2 regions of the Anoxybacillus eryuanensis genome follow, and region 2 is predicted to be linked to the other one. Evidence: riboswitches for the same ligand, from Rfam matches in the RefSeq annotation. Region 2 holds a riboswitch; the other holds the start of a gene.
What was found. Region 2 has a riboswitch for thiamine pyrophosphate ahead of thiM (hydroxyethylthiazole kinase). Riboswitches for the same ligand answer to the same signal wherever they lie in the genome.
Positions count from the first base shown of each region.

Region 1: it holds a riboswitch for thiamine pyrophosphate, as region 2 does, so the genes downstream of both, tenA (thiaminase II) here and thiM (hydroxyethylthiazole kinase) in region 2, are expected to answer to the same signal.

Region 1 is NZ_JBPODS010000010.1:51,334-59,226, reverse strand. Features, by position in the region: gene HNQ84_RS10310 (glycoside hydrolase family 13 protein) at 1-1,208, shown strand, start outside; gene HNQ84_RS10305 (PepSY domain-containing protein) at 1,334-1,846, shown strand; gene HNQ84_RS10300 (hypothetical protein) at 1,888-2,022, opposite strand; gene HNQ84_RS10295 (class I SAM-dependent rRNA methyltransferase) at 2,135-3,319, opposite strand; TPP riboswitch at 3,451-3,558, shown strand; gene tenA (thiaminase II) at 3,648-4,343, shown strand; gene HNQ84_RS10285 (ECF transporter S component) at 4,318-4,908, shown strand; gene HNQ84_RS10280 (ABC transporter ATP-binding protein) at 4,912-6,363, shown strand; gene HNQ84_RS10275 (energy-coupling factor transporter transmembrane component T family protein) at 6,360-7,154, shown strand; gene tenI (thiazole tautomerase TenI) at 7,156-7,770, shown strand; gene thiO (glycine oxidase ThiO) at 7,758-7,893, shown strand, end outside.
Region 2 is NZ_JBPODS010000002.1:3,260-11,152, forward strand. Features, by position in the region: gene HNQ84_RS02425 (hypothetical protein) at 1-293, shown strand, start outside; gene HNQ84_RS02430 (ATP-binding protein) at 271-666, shown strand; gene HNQ84_RS02435 (STAS domain-containing protein) at 659-952, shown strand; gene HNQ84_RS02440 (PP2C family protein-serine/threonine phosphatase) at 975-2,111, opposite strand; gene HNQ84_RS02445 (enoyl-CoA hydratase) at 2,209-2,970, opposite strand; gene thiE (thiamine phosphate synthase) at 3,059-3,712, opposite strand; gene thiM (hydroxyethylthiazole kinase) at 3,713-4,504, opposite strand; TPP riboswitch at 4,564-4,679, opposite strand; gene hcp (hydroxylamine reductase) at 4,843-6,132, shown strand; gene HNQ84_RS02465 (thermonuclease family protein) at 6,162-6,689, opposite strand; gene HNQ84_RS02470 (histidine phosphatase family protein) at 6,686-7,312, opposite strand; gene HNQ84_RS02475 (ABC transporter ATP-binding protein) at 7,363-7,893, opposite strand, start outside.

The DNA.
Region 1 (7,893 bases), on a different contig from region 2:
AACAAACCGATCAATATTATTTGCACGTGTTTGCGACGAAGCAACCGGATTTAAATTGGGAAAATGAAGATGTTCGTCGCGCGTTATATGATATGATTAACTGGTGGCTTGATAAAGGCATTGATGGGTTCCGTGTTGATGCAATTTCACATATTAAGAAAAAAGAAGGACTCCCTGATCTACCAAATCCAAAAGGACTTGACTATGTCCCTTCGTTTGATGGACATATGAATCAAGAAGGGATCATGGACTATCTTCGTGAACTCAAAGCGCAAACGTTTGCGCGTTATGACATTATGACAGTCGGCGAAGCGAACGGAGTAACGGTCGAGGAAGCAGAAGATTGGGTCGGTGAAGAAAATGGCATTTTTAATATGATTTTTCAGTTTGAACATCTTGGACTTTGGCAAAAAGGAACAGATGGCGGTGTTGATGTTCGGAAATTAAAGCGGGTATTAACAAAATGGCAGAAGGGATTAGAAGGTGTTGGGTGGAATGCGCTATTTCTTGAAAATCATGACCAGCCGCGTTCCGTATCGACATGGGGAAATGATGAACAATATCTTGTTGAAAGCGCCAAAGCGTTAGGGGCATTATATTTTCTCATGCAAGGGACACCGTTTATTTACCAAGGACAAGAAATCGGCATGACGAATGTGCGGTTTGAAACGATTGATGAATATGACGATGTCGCTATTAAAAATTATTATCGCATTGAGCGAGCTAAAGGTCGTTCACACGAAGAAGTGATGCAATGGATTTGGAAAAACGGCCGCGATAATTCACGCACACCGATGCAATGGTCGGATGAAGAAAATGCCGGATTTACGACTGGAACACCGTGGATTGGTGTGAATGAAAATTATAAACAAATTAACGTCAAAAAGCAGTTAAACGAACCGAACTCTGTACTAAACTTTTACAAGCGCATGATCCAACTAAGAAAACAACATGAAGTATTTGTTTACGGAACATATGATTTAATATTAGAAAATCATAAAGCGATTTATGCATATACGCGTACACTCGGCGAAGAAAAAGCGATCGTCATCGTGAACTTAACAGACCGTAAAACGATGTATCGCTATGATTCGTTGAAATTAAATAGCGAGCAATTGGTGCTAGCAAACTACGATGTGAAGCCGCATAAACATGCAACACGCTTTACATTGCGTCCGTATGAAGCGCGCGTATATTTGATGAAATAACGAAATCCCCTTTTCCGATATGGAAAAGGGGATTTCACATTTCTTTCACTTACTTTTCAAACTTCTCCCATTTTCATATTTTACATTTACATTTGTAAAACATGAATGAAGTTGGAGGAATACAAATGAAAAAAACGCGCAATTTGCACTTATGGATTGGACTCATTTGTTCTGTATTTTTACTTTTGGAAGCGGTGACAGGATTGTTGTTAACAGAGCGTTGGTTAATGGGAATGGGCGGGCATTCGCATGGAAATCATGAGCATGCGCATGGTGATGGACATGGACATGCACAGTTACATATGATCGATGCGGTAAAAAAAGCGAGTGAATCCGGTGCGTTTTCAATGGATGAAGTTGGTGTCGTGATGAATCATGGGATGTATATGGTACGGCTAAACGATAAAGATGGGACGTTAGTGACGATTGCGCCAGACGGTACAGTTGTGAAAAAAGAAGTGAACAAATTCGCCTCGTTTGTCCGTGCGATTCATGTTGGGAAACTTGGGATTTGGAATCGTCTCATCATCGATGCAGCTGCCATTTCCATTATCATTTTAACAGGGACGGGTATTTATTTATCTGTGAAAATTTTACGTGCACAAGCGAAAGCGAAACAACGAAAATCGGTGGCATAAACAAAAAGCACTTCGCATCAATGGTTGGTGCGAAGTGCTTTTTAACTAATTCGTTTTGTTGACGATTGTTGAATTTTTCCTGTTCCGTTGCAAGTCGAACATGTTTTATAAAGCGACAAACAAACTTTTATTTTCTTTTTCCCAAAACATTTTGGGCAAATCGTTTTCAATGCCATCGTAATCACCTCACAAAAAGAAAGCGTTTTCAATTATAGTATATCTCACTTTTACGAGATGTGTGCATCGAGATTTTGTCCATTTTAAAACAGGTTGGCGTGCACCAACCTGTTACTTACGAGAATGTACTTCATAAATGGCAAACTTCAAATAATCTCCTTCATCAGCCGCAAGCAGTTTCGGATGGTCATACCCTGCACCGCTCCAATGAATTTGACGTAAAATTTTCTTTGCATCAAACGCGGCTTCCGCAACCATTGCTTGAAACATATCAGGATGCACATGGTACGAGCAGCTTGCCGTCACGAAAAAGCCGCCGTCTTTGACGAGCTTTAAGCCGTTTAAATTAATGTCTTTATAGCCAGCAAGCGCCTTTGGCACCGCATGAGCGGATTTTGCAAACGCTGGTGGGTCAATAATGACAACGTCCCATTTTTTTCCCTCATGCACACATTCACGTAAATAGTCAAACGCGTTTGCAACGACGAAATCGACGTTTGTAAATCCGTTTAACTCGGCGTTTCGCTTTGCAGTTTCAATGGCGTGTTCGGAAATATCGACAGCGGTCACATGTTTTGCCCCATATAAGCAGGCGTTTAACATAAATGAACCTGTATGTGTAAAGCAATCGAGCACGGTCGATTCGCTTGTAATAAGCGGCTTGATCGCAGCACGATTTTGACGTTGATCGAAGAAAAACCCTGTTTTTTGCCCGTTTTCAATGTCGACAATATATTTCACGCCGTTTTCTTCAATTTGTACGTTCGTATCGCACGTACCGTACCAAAATCCTTTTTCTTGTTTTAATCCTTCTAATTCGCGCACGTGGACGTCGTTGCGTAAATAAATCGCTTTCGGTTGAAAAACGTCAAGAAGTGCTTGTAAAATCCATTCTTTTCTTTTTTCCATGCCAAGCGATAAAATTTGCACAACGAGCACATCTTCGTATTTATCGACAATGAGCCCAGGTAAAAAATCGGCTTCACCATAAACGGCGCGACATGAACGAACGCCCGGAATCATGCGCTCGCGATACGCCCACGCTTGACGAATGCGGTTCATAAAAAATTGCGCATCTAATTCATCGTTTGGATTTTGCGTCAGCACGCGCACGATCATTTGTGATTTTGGGTTAATATATCCTTTCGCTAAAAAGTGACGTTGGTGGTTATATACGTTGACGAAATCACCCGGTTCAAAATCTCCTTCAATATAATCGACTTCGCTTTGAAACACCCACGGATGTCCAAGCTCGAGCCGCTTTTTTCTTTTTCGCTTTAAAAATACATTTGCCATACATCCCACTCCTGACTATATATTCGCTACTTTAGCATACAGGAAGAAAACGATGCGCGCAAATATGGATAAAAATATTTGACAATTCAATGAAATATGCTAATATTAGTGACAAAGTGAATGATACAAATGTATTCCACTAGGGGGGCCTTTAGATAGGCTGAGATCAAAGTGTGCCTTTGAGACCCTTAGAACCTGATCTGGATCATACCAGCGTAGGGAAGTGGAGACGGTGCGAAGTGTGTCTATATGTCAATTTCCATCGTTTACAACCACTTTCTTTGCGCAAAAGAAAGTGGTTTTTTATTTTTCTTAAGGGGGAGAGGAAATGTTGTTTTCAGAACAGTTGCGCAAAGCTGTCGATCCGATTTGGGAAGCGAGCTTTCATCATCCGTTTGTGAAAGAGCTCGGAGAAGGAACGCTTGATTTACGTTGTTTCCGGTATTATGTATTACAAGATTCATATTATTTGACACACTTTGCGAAAGTGCAAGCGCTTGGCGGAGCGATGGCGGATGATTTACAAACGACCGCAAGCATGGCGAATCATGCGCAAAATACGTATGAAGCTGAGCTTCGTCTACATGAAACATTTATGAAAGAGCTCGGTATTACAGAAGAGGAAAAGGCGTCATTTGTTCCTGCACCAACCGCGTATGCATACACGTCACATATGTATCGGGCAGCGTTTGCGGGACACTTTGGCGATGTATTAGCGGCTATTTTACCGTGCTATTGGTTGTATTACGAAATTGGTGAGAGGTTAAAGCATTGCCAGCCGAATCATCCGATTTATGCGAAATGGATTGAAGCGTATGGCTCCGATTGGTTTAGACAGCTTGTCGAACAACAAATTGCGCGCTTAAATGACATTGCGAAAACGGTAAGTGAAAAAGAGTTGGAGCGAATGAAGCAACATTTTTGGATCAGCAGTCAGTATGAATATTTATTTTGGGACATGGCGTACAAATTAGAACGTTGGCCAATTGAAGAGGAGGATGTTTATGCAAACGAAAGGGCTTAAATTAACAGACGTATTAACGACTGTTGTGGTGGCTATTGTGTTTGGTATTGTGTATAAAGTGTGGGGACCGCTTTACTATGCAGTAAAACCGCTTGGGCTTCATCTCGATCAACTTATTTATGGGATGTGGTTTATTGCCGCAACTGTTGCGTATTTATTGATTCGTAAGCCAGGGGTGGCGTTGCTTGCGGAAGTCGCGGCTGCATCAGGGGAGTTTTTAGCTGGTTCCGAATGGGGACTAGAAGTGCTATTTTACGGTTTTGTGCAAGGATTGCTTGCTGAGCTTGTATTCGCTGCTTTCCGTTATAAACGTTTTGATGTGGCAGTTGTATCGCTTGCCGCTGTTGGTTCGACGATCGCTTCCCTCGTTCTTGATTTTTATAAAGGATATATTGACCAATTAGCATGGTGGAATTTAACGTTATTTATCGGTGCGCGTTTCGTTGGAGCGATTATCATTGCTGGCGTATTTGCTTATTCGCTTGTAAAAGCGCTCGAAGCGACAGGTGTGACGCAACTGTTGCGCCCGACGACAAAAGAAGATTACGACTCGCTTGATAAATAGAAGGTGACGTCATTGATTCATATCGAACAATTGCGATTAAAATTTCCGGGGGCAGAAAAGCGGTTATTTACCGATGTATCGCTTTCGATTAAAAAAGGAGAAAAAGTGTTACTTTTAGGTCCGTCAGGGTGCGGAAAGTCCACGCTTTTGCAAGTGATGGCAGGCATTATTCCGCGCTCGATCGATGTGCCGATGAAAGCAAAAGCGCTTCACATTCCAAATCGTGTAGGTTATGTATTTCAAGATCCCGATGCGCAGTTTTGCATGCCGTATGTTGATGAAGAAATGGCGTTTGTGCTCGAAAATCTCGGTGTGCCTCGTGCGGAGATGAAAGAAAAAATCGCGCACATGCTTCAACGTGTGCGCCTTCGCCTTCCACACGTTCATGTGCCGATTCAAACGTTATCAGGTGGAATGAAACAGCGATTGGCGATTGCATCGGTTTTAGCGCTTGAACCTGATGTGCTATGTTTAGACGAACCGACAGCACTTCTTGATGAAGAAGGCACAAAAACGGTATGGGAAACGTTAAAAGAAGTGGCGGAGGACCGAACGGTTGTGATCGTCGAACATAAAATTGATCATGTTCTTGATTTTGTTGAACGCATCATTTTATTTAATGAACATGGTGAGATTATCGCTGACGGTTCAACGAATGAAATTTTTTCAACGTATCGTTCGTTTATTGCTGAACAAGGCGTTTGGTATCCGAACGTGTGGGAAACGTATGAAAAGCCAAAAACGGCGCAACAACCTTATGTGCAGGCGGATGTTCTGTTACATGTACAATCGCTCCGCGGTTTTCGACAAAAAGAAGAAAAAATAGCGGTCGACGAGTTAAAGATTTATGCGGGCGAATGGATTGCGATTACAGGTGAAAACGGCGCCGGCAAAAGTACGTTGCTACAAAGCTTGATGAAACTCATTCGAACAGAAGGCGATATATACTGGCAACAACAGCCGTTAACAAATGCCGAGTTGTTGTATGATCACATTGCCTTTGTTTTTCAAAACCCAGAATTTCAATTTATCGCAAATCGTGTTGATGATGAGCTAGCTTATTCGCTTCGTCTTGAAAAACGTTCAGAGCATGAAGTAGCTGAGGAAGTCGAGCGATTGCTTGAGCGCTTTCATTTAAGCGCGCAACGGCATTTGCATCCATATCAATTGTCAATGGGGCAAAAGCGGCGACTAAGTGTTGCCGCTTCAGTAACGGAGCGTCATCGCATATTGCTTCTTGATGAACCGACGTTCGGGCAAGATGCAAAAAATACGTTTGCGTTGCTCGAATGGCTTGAAGCGTATCGACAACAAGGAAAGGCGATTGTCATGGTGACGCACGATGAGCGCATCGTGTCCCAATTTGCAACGAGACGATGGGTTATTGACAACGGAAAGCTTGTTGCTGATGAACCGATCGCTCCTCGTATGTTGGTGCGAGGTGGAATGGGATGAGATGGAATATCGAATATAAAGAAACATGGTTGCATCAAACAAATCCGACAGCGAAATTATTGTTATTTTTGCCGATGTTTGTTGTGATTGTTTTTGTCCATAATCCGAATGTGCTCATCAATTGGACGATTGGGTTTATCGCGTTATTTATGTTGTTTAGCGGTTATCGGATGAAGCATGTACTTTTATTTTTCGTCCCGTTTTTATTTATTTTCATTTCTACGTCGTCGTCGATGATTTTGTTTGGAAAGGGAGAGACGACGTGGTTTCGCTGGGGGCTTGTTCATATTACAGAAGAAAGTTTTTATCGCGGTGTTCATCTCGGATTTCGTACGCTTTTGTTTGCGATTTTTGGGTTAATGTTTGCGCTCACGACAAAGCCCGTTCTTTTATTTTATTCACTCATGCAACAAGCGAAATTGAAACCAAAATATGCGTATAGTTTTTTAGCAGCTGTTCGTTTATTACCGATCATGTTAGAAGAATTTCAAACGGTACATCAAGCGTTAAAAGTGCGGCGAGCGGCAAAAGCGAAAGGATTTCGCGGCAAACTTGAACTCGTGAAACGGTATGCGATTCCGCTTTTATCGCAAAGCATTCGTCGCGCCCAACGTATTGCGGTGGCGATGGAAGCAAAAGGGTTTACGAGTGAGCGGACACGGACGTTTTATTATGAAGTGACGCTCGGAAAATATGATGTGTATTTATTTGTCGTCATGTGTGTCATTGTCGCTGTTGGCTATTACATGGCAGGTGCGTTTCCGTACGTCGCGATCAAGGATGTGCGGTAAGATGAAAGAACTTCATCTCATTTCAACAGGCAATCAGTCGATAGAAACATTTGTTCATATTTCATCGCTCGTTCATTCATATGTCGATTACATTCATGTTCGCGAAAAACATCGTGCGGCAAAAGAGGTTGGCATCATCGTGGAAAAATTGCTTGAAGCAAGTGTGCCGGCGCAAAAAATTGTCGTCAATGATCGGGTGGACGTCGCTGTCGTTTATGGCGTTGGCGGCGTTCAGCTCGCCTATCATAGTTTGTCGGTAAAACAAATTAAAGAACGGTTTCCGTTTTTGCGCGTCGGTCAATCTGTTCATACGTTTGCAGAAGCGAAACAAGCGGAAAACGAAGGAGCCGATTACGTCATTTTCGGTCATATATACGAGACGAACTGTAAAGAAGGAATAAAGCCGCGCGGGCTTACCTCTTTGCAGGAGTTAGCATGTAGTGTGCACATTCCTGTTGTTGCAATTGGGGGCATTAAGCCTATGCACGTTCGCGATGTGTTAACGGCTGGGGCAACGGGGATTGCGGTTATGTCGACAGTATATTATGCCGATCATCCGTTATCGACCGTTCAGTTATATCGAGAGCAAATGGGGGAAGAGACATGGACGTTTTAATTGTTGGCGGAGGCATTATTGGCAGTAGCATTGCTTTTGAGTTAGCAAAAAGAGGAGCACACGTTGTTGTTATTGAACGAGGAGAATTGGCACAAGAAGCATCGTCGGCGGCAGCCGGCATGC
Region 2 (7,893 bases):
TTGCTCATATCGACGAAATGGCGGAAACGTTGCTCCACGAAATAAACGAGCAGCTCATTCGCATCGATATGGGAATTCTCCCGAATGATGTACCATCACGCAACTATGCGAAGTTTCGTCTCATGCATTTGCAACGTTCGTTCGGAGAGAGCATCCCGCTCTCATTTCGTTCAACATATAACTCTTTATGGAGTCAATTGTATCGTCTCGAGCATCAAGGTGATTATAAACATCCTTATATAAAACAACTTTTGATTCAATTAAAAAACAATGATTCAAGCTCAGCTAAATGAAACAAATTATAGCACAATGATTTCAGCGATGCTCGAGCAAATAAACGATCATATGCAACTAGACGAAATACAAAAATATACAATTCAATTAATATTATGGGAGCTCGTTTCCAATGTCATTCGACATTCTACAAAAAAATATGCTACTGTACACATCAGCTGGTCAGATGAAGCGATCGTCATTGAAGTGATTGATGAAGGAGACGGCTTTCAATGGGAGGAAAAACTCAGCGCTCCTCCTCCTGATTTCACTCGTCAAGGAGGACGGGGACTTTTTCTCGTTCAACAGCTTGCTTCCCATTTTTCATTTGACGAAAAAGGGAAACGTGCTGTCGTCATGATCGCACGAAAAAAGGGGGAAAAACATGATTAACATTGTAACATATGGTGACAAAATCGTTGTCTCTTTTCAGCAAGATATTAACTTTGAAACATCACGCGTCATGGAAGAAACGATTCAATCACAGCCGTGGGAAACATCTCATTTACAAATTGATTTATCTGCTGTTCGATTTATTGATAGCTCTGGTGTTCGATTGCTGATTAGCTGGCTGTATCCATTAAAAGATCGAATGCGTATTGAAATGACAGGCGTTTCAGCACCTATTAAACATATATTATCTATCTGTCAACTTGATCAATTTGTAGACATTAAATAAAGGGGCTCTCGGCCCCTTTTTGCTATTTTACATGAATAGAAACGAATGTAATATCGTCATTTCCTTTATCATATTGCGTTTTTTCATTTATGTTCTTTACCATCTCATCAAACGTATGAGCCGTTTGCATCATGTCAGCAAGTTGTCTGGCACATTCTTCACCTAACACTTCGATCAATCCGTCTGTGTAAATCATAAGATAAGTGTCATGTTGAAACGAAATCGTCCCTTTTTTATATGGAGCATTGGATACAATGCCAATTGGAATGCCCCCTTCTTTAAGAAGCATCGCTTTTCGATTAGTCATCAATATGGCTGGCGGATGGCCTGCGTTTACATACTCCATGACTTTCTTTTTTACATCAATCGTTCCGTAAAAAGCTGTAAAGTAATATTTCGTTTCCTTTCCAAACAATTGAAAAGCATGTCGATTTAATTCATGCACAACAAGAAGGGGGTCTGTCACTTTCGTCATTAATCCATGTAACAAAGAACGAATCGACATCGCAACAAGTGCAGATGCAACACCGTGCCCCATGACATCAATCACAATAAAAGCATACATATGTGGACGAACTTGTTGCCAAAAATATAAATCACCAGACAGTTGTGCAGAAGGAATATACGTCCCGACAAAATGAATATGTTCATTATTCAGCGGTTCAGGAAGTAAACCTTCTTGAACGAGTCGGGCTAATTGTAAGTCTTCATTCATCTTTTTTTGCATCGTCCACATATGCCGATAACTTTCTACATATGCTTCATTCGTTCGTTTCAGTTGATCCATCGTTTCTTTTTGGCGATATGCCAATTGAACACGCGAAACGAGTTCGACCATTGTAAACGGCTTGCGAATGTAATCAAATGCCCCTGCTGCAAACGCTTCCTCTAATTTTTGTTCATCATCGTAACCTGTAACCATTAATACAGGGATATGATGCAATTGCTCATGTTGTTTCAATCGCCGACACCATTCAATACCATCTGTTTTCGGCATACAAATGTCCATTAAAATGACATCGACATGTTGGGATAAAATATATGCATATGCCTCGTCCGCATCTTCAAACGAATGAATGGAGATGCCTTGAATATGTTCGAGCATCGCTTCCATCATTTCCAATGTCGGCACGTAATCGTCTATAATCACTACTTTCATCTTCAGCCGCCCTTTTCGTTATACTTTTTCTATATTTCATTTATACACATCGCAGACCCGAAAAAGATAGCTTAAAGATGAAAGTTTTTCAAATTTTTTATTTTCCGCTAAAATGCGGACGACGCTTTTCTAAAAAAGCGCGAATACCTTCTTCGTGGTCTTTTGTTTTACGCATTTTCGCTTGATACGCTGTCTCCATTTGCAACGTGTTCAACAACTGTTCTTCGCTTAGATGAGCATACAACTGCTTTGTTGCGATCATCGCACGAATCGGTTTTGCTAGCCACTCCGTTACTTTCTGTTGAATCGCCTGCTCATCACCGATTTCATCAATCAGTCCCACTTCATATGCCTCTTGTGCACTCATTACTTTTCCTTCCCATATGATTTGCTTCGATTTGACATCACCAATTTTTCGTTTTAAAAAGAAATGCCCCCCACCATCTGGAACTAAGCCAATACCGATAAAATTCATTGCAACGCGCGCTTGTTCGTTTGCGATCACATAGTCACAAGCAAGCGCTAAACTAAATCCTAACCCTGCAGCTGCACCGTGCACGTAACTGATCGTTAGTTTCGGCAATTGATGTAACGTTATTGCAATTTGTTTAATCGTTTCCATCACTTCTATGAATGAATGTTCATTCGTTGACTGCAACATCGTTTTAATATCGCCACCTGCACAAAACCCTTTCCCACGACCGCGGATAATGACAATATCTGCCTCACTTTTTTCAACTTCCTTTAACGCCTGTAGCAACTCTGTTAACATTTTCTCGTTTAAAGCGTTCAGCGCATCTGGACGATTCAACTCAATTGTTGCAACTCGATCTTCATATGACAATACGATATGTTCCATCTTTCCCATCTCCTTCTTTCGTATGTTCGCTGTTTTTTTCGACATATGTGAGTAAAATCCTGCACAAAAAAAATAGAAAAAGACGACATTACCTGTCGCCTTCTTGTTTTGTACGCATGACAATCTCATATAGTCGTTTTGTTTGTTCACAAATATGCTCAGCACGGCAAATGGCAGAAATGACGGCAATTCCATCTGCCCCCGCTTTGATGACTTGTTCCGCTGTTTGTTCTGTAATTCCACCAATCGCAACGAGTGGAACATGTTTTTCGTGCGCACGAATATGTTCAATCATCGTCAGTCCACATGCTTGCTTTGCATCGTCTTTTGAAACGGTTGGGAAAATGGGACCTAGCCCGACATAATCGGCGTGAGCAGCAAGCGCTTTTTTTACTTCAGTCAAGTTATGAACGGATACCCCTAAATATTTATCCCCTATGCGATCACGAACTCGTTCTGCCGCTTCATCCTCTTGTCCGACATGAACACCGTCTGCTTGTAAAGCAAGCGCTAAATCCACATCATCATTCACAATAAACGGAATGTTACGAGCGCGGCATCGCTCAAACAATTGCTCAGCTAAGCGATATTTTTCAAGTCCTGTAAGCGCTCCTTTTCCTTTTTCGCGAAACTGAAACATCGTAATGCCGCCTTCAATCGCTTCGTCAAGCACGACAAGCGGATTTTTCGTACAATCGACGCTTCCCATCACGAAATATAACGATAACATATGTTTCATCATTTATTCCCCTCGAATGTGTGCGTATTCATTCACTTCTTCTGCTGTCGTCTCGTATAAAGCATTTAAAAATGCTATTTGAAAGCTACCTGGCGCTTTGGCATGTTTCGCTGCTTTTTCAGCTGCTATACCGTAATAAGCAAGCGCAGCGACAGATGACATCATCACATTTTCTCCTACACTAGCAAATGCACCTAACACCGAGCTTAATAAACAGCCTGTTCCTGTCACCTTCGTTAACATGGCATCACCGTTTGAGACGATCATTACTTTTTCTCCATCTGTCACCACATCATCTTTCCCAGTCACAACAACTGTACAACGAAACATACGCGCTGCTTTTTTGGCTACATGCTCGAGATCGCCTTGAACATCTCCTGCATCTACCCCTTTTGTACTTGCTTGTTCTCCAACAATACTTGCGATTTCGGATGCATTTCCACGTAAAATGGTAACGTTGACTTCGCGTAATATACGTTGGGCTGTTTCCGTACGATATGTTGTCGCACCTGCTCCGACAGGATCGAAAACAACGGGAACATTTGCTTCGTTTGCCGCTTTTCCGGCAATAACCATCGCTTCTACATCTGTTTCGTTTAATGTACCAATGTTTAATACAAGAGCACGTGCTAAACGAACCATATCGGCTACTTCTTCTTTTGCATAAGCCATCACCGGAGACGCACCTAATGCAAGCAAACCGTTAGCAACAAAATTTGTCACAACAACATTCGTCATATTATGTACAAGTGGCGACTCCTCTCTGACGCGCGTTAACCATTGTCCAACATTCATCGTGTATTCCCCCTTAAAAAAATAAAAACTAGTCGGACAGAATCGACTAGTTTGTACTTACAAAACATAGCCTACTTCCCTCCGCTGGTACAAACCAGATCAGGTTCAAAGGGTTGGAAAACTGATTGCGCGTTTTCCTCTCAGCCATCGCCATCCGGCACCCCTAGTAGCTTGATTGATTTTATTTTCTTCCATTTTAATATATTTTTTCTCGTTATTCAATATAAAACATTGTCAATTTTCGTTCACATTTTTATATAGATGTGTGATATACATCACTTACGCTACGGTGATTTTCCCCTATTGTTAAAGTGTTAATAAGAAAAGGAGGGGTTATCATGTTTTGTCATCAATGCGAACAAACGCCAACAGGGGGATGCACAGTCGTCGGTGTTTGCGGAAAAGATGAAACGATTGCAAGCTTACAAGATACGATTGTATTTGCGCTAAAAGGAATTGCTGCATATCGCACGCATGCTCATCAACTCGGATATACAGATCCATTTGTTGACACAACAACGCATGAAGCGTTGTATATGACACTAACAAACTCCAACTTTAACGTTCAAGAACATTTAGATATGGCGATGAAAGTCGGAAAAGCTGCTATTCGTGTCATGGAACTGCTCGATCGGGCACATACAGAACGCCTTGGCATTCCTCAACCTGTTCGCGTAACACAAAATAAAATTGAAGGAAAATGTATTCTCGTTACAGGACATAACTTATTTGCACTTGAACAGTTATTGAAACAAACAGAAGGCAAAGGAATTAACATTTACACGCATTCCGAAATGTTGCCTGCGCACGGCTATCCGCAATTGAAAAAATATAAACATTTAAAAGGAAACGTCGGAAAAGCATGGTACGACCAACGTCGTTTATTTGAAAAATTCCCTGGCGCCATTTTAGCGACAACAAACTGTGTGATGCCGATTAAAGGCTCGTATGCTGACCGCATGTTTTCATACGATGTAGCCGGATTAGAACATGTACAAAAAATCGAGAATGATGATTTCACACCGTTGATTGAGAAAGCGTTACAACTTCCAGAAGCAAATATCGAATCAGATGAAACATTAGTTACTGGTTTCCATCACGAAACAGTCATTCAAATTGCACCAGAAATTATTCAAGCTGTAAAGGAAGGGAAAATTCAACGCTTTTTCGTCATTGCAGGCTGTGACGCGCCTGGAAAAGGCGGCGAATATTATCGTTCATTAGCGACGTCTTTACCGAAAAACACAGTTATTTTAACGACATCTTGCGGAAAATTCCGCTTCAACGATGTAGATTATGGTGTCGTTCCTGGCACAAACATTCCGCGATATATTGACTTAGGACAATGCAATAACTCGATTTCGACTGTCAAAATTGCGATGGCACTTGCAGAAGCGTTTGGCTGTGAGGTAAATGAACTACCTGTCAGCATCGTTCTTTCATGGTTTGAACAAAAAGCGGTTGCCATTTTACTCGGATTGTTTAGTTTAGGCATTCAAGATATTCGGATTGGACCAAAAGCACCACACTTTATTTCTGAAGGTGTGTTGCGCGTATTGCAAGATATGTTTGGCCTCAAGCTCATTGGCAATGTGGAAGAAGATATGCAAGCGATGCTAGCACATTAAAAGGGCTGTTTCATTCAGCCCTTTTATATTCATGAAGCTTTATCAAGCCATACGCTCATATCAAATCCTTTTTCTGTTACGTATCCATCCACACTCCAAATGCGCTTTTTCGCTTTTTTTGCTTCCTCTTGTGCTTTATACAATTTTTTTGCATATTTTGTATCCGGCTCAAACACATAAGCAACACGTGCCAGCCCTTCTTGTACAATTTTTTCTTGATACAAAGTTCCATCCTCCAACCATATGTACGCAAGCAATCGACCGTAGCGATCATACGGTTTTTCTTTTGCACTTAATTCGACCGTCACTTTTTTGTGAAGAAGGACATCTTTAGCAAATTGCTTTGCTTCTTCACCATACGCCTGTTTTTCACGATACGTTTCTGGCGTGTCGATATTTAATAGACGAACGGTTACAATCTCCCCATCTTTTTTTATTTTGATTGTATCCCCATCAACAACATATTGTACTGTCGTAACAAACGTCGTTCCTTTATTTTGCTGTACACAACCGCTAATCAAAAAGATGATTGTAAATAAAATAAGCCATTTTCTCATAAATGTGTCATCTCACTTTCAAGATGTGAAATATCTGACTCACATTCTATATTCCACTTTCCTCCTTCAAACGAAACGATGGTCACACTCGTACCGTATACACGGCTATTTTCCCATAACTGTGCGAGCGTTTGCTGTTTCCAATATACAAGAAGCGTACGAATCACCATACCGTGTGTAACGACAAGAATATGACCTTCTGAATGAGTATGGGCAATATGCTGAATGGCAGCGACAGCTCGACGTTGCACATCAAGAAACGTCTCGCCAATGATCGGCTTGTATGCATCTGGGTTATGATAAAAATGATAATGATTTTGCTCGTCTACTTGGGCAATTTCTGCAATTGTTTTTCCTTCCCAATGACCTAAGTAAATTTCACGTAGTCGTTCATCAAAATATATTGGCACATGACGTTGCCCTAACACAATTTGCGCCGTTTCTTTTGTCCGATCACTTGGACTACAATACGCAGCAGTAAACGGGACAGTACGTAAGCGTTCCTGTAAAAGTGCTGCATGTTTTCTTCCTGTTTCAGTTAAAGGAGAGTCCTTCCATCCTTGCATTCTTTGTTGTACGTTCCACTCTGTTTCTGCATGACGAATGACGTATAACTTTAACATCTCTCAATCCTCCTCGAAATGAAAAAAGCAAGCTATATTCGCTTACTTTTTCAGTATGACATATGTTGTGAAATTTGTGCAAAAAATATCGACTCTAACGACTTTCCGTCTTGACAAAGTGTAGAAACTGAATCGTATATGAGCATTTGTCCTTGATGAATAAACGCGACAGTATCTGCAATTTCTTCAACAATTGACAGCATATGCGTGGAAAAAATGATCGCTCTTCCTTTTTCTTTTTCAGAACGAATAAGCCGTTTAAATTCCCATACCCAATACGGATCTAAACCGTTTGTTGGCTCATCCAAAATAAGCAATGGGGCGTCCGCTAAAAGCGCTTGCGCAAACGCGAGCCGTTGTTGCATTCCTTTTGAATATGTCTTTACTTGTTTATGTTGATCGTTTTCCAATCCAACGAGTGCTAAACATTGTTTAATGCGCTCCTCATTAGCCCCTTGCCATCGTCCAAATAGAGATAACACTTCGTAACCTGTAAACAAGGGAGGGAATTGCAAATGATCGGGCATAAACGAAAACCATTGTTTGTCGTTGTTTTGAATCGGTTGTCCGTTTATATATAT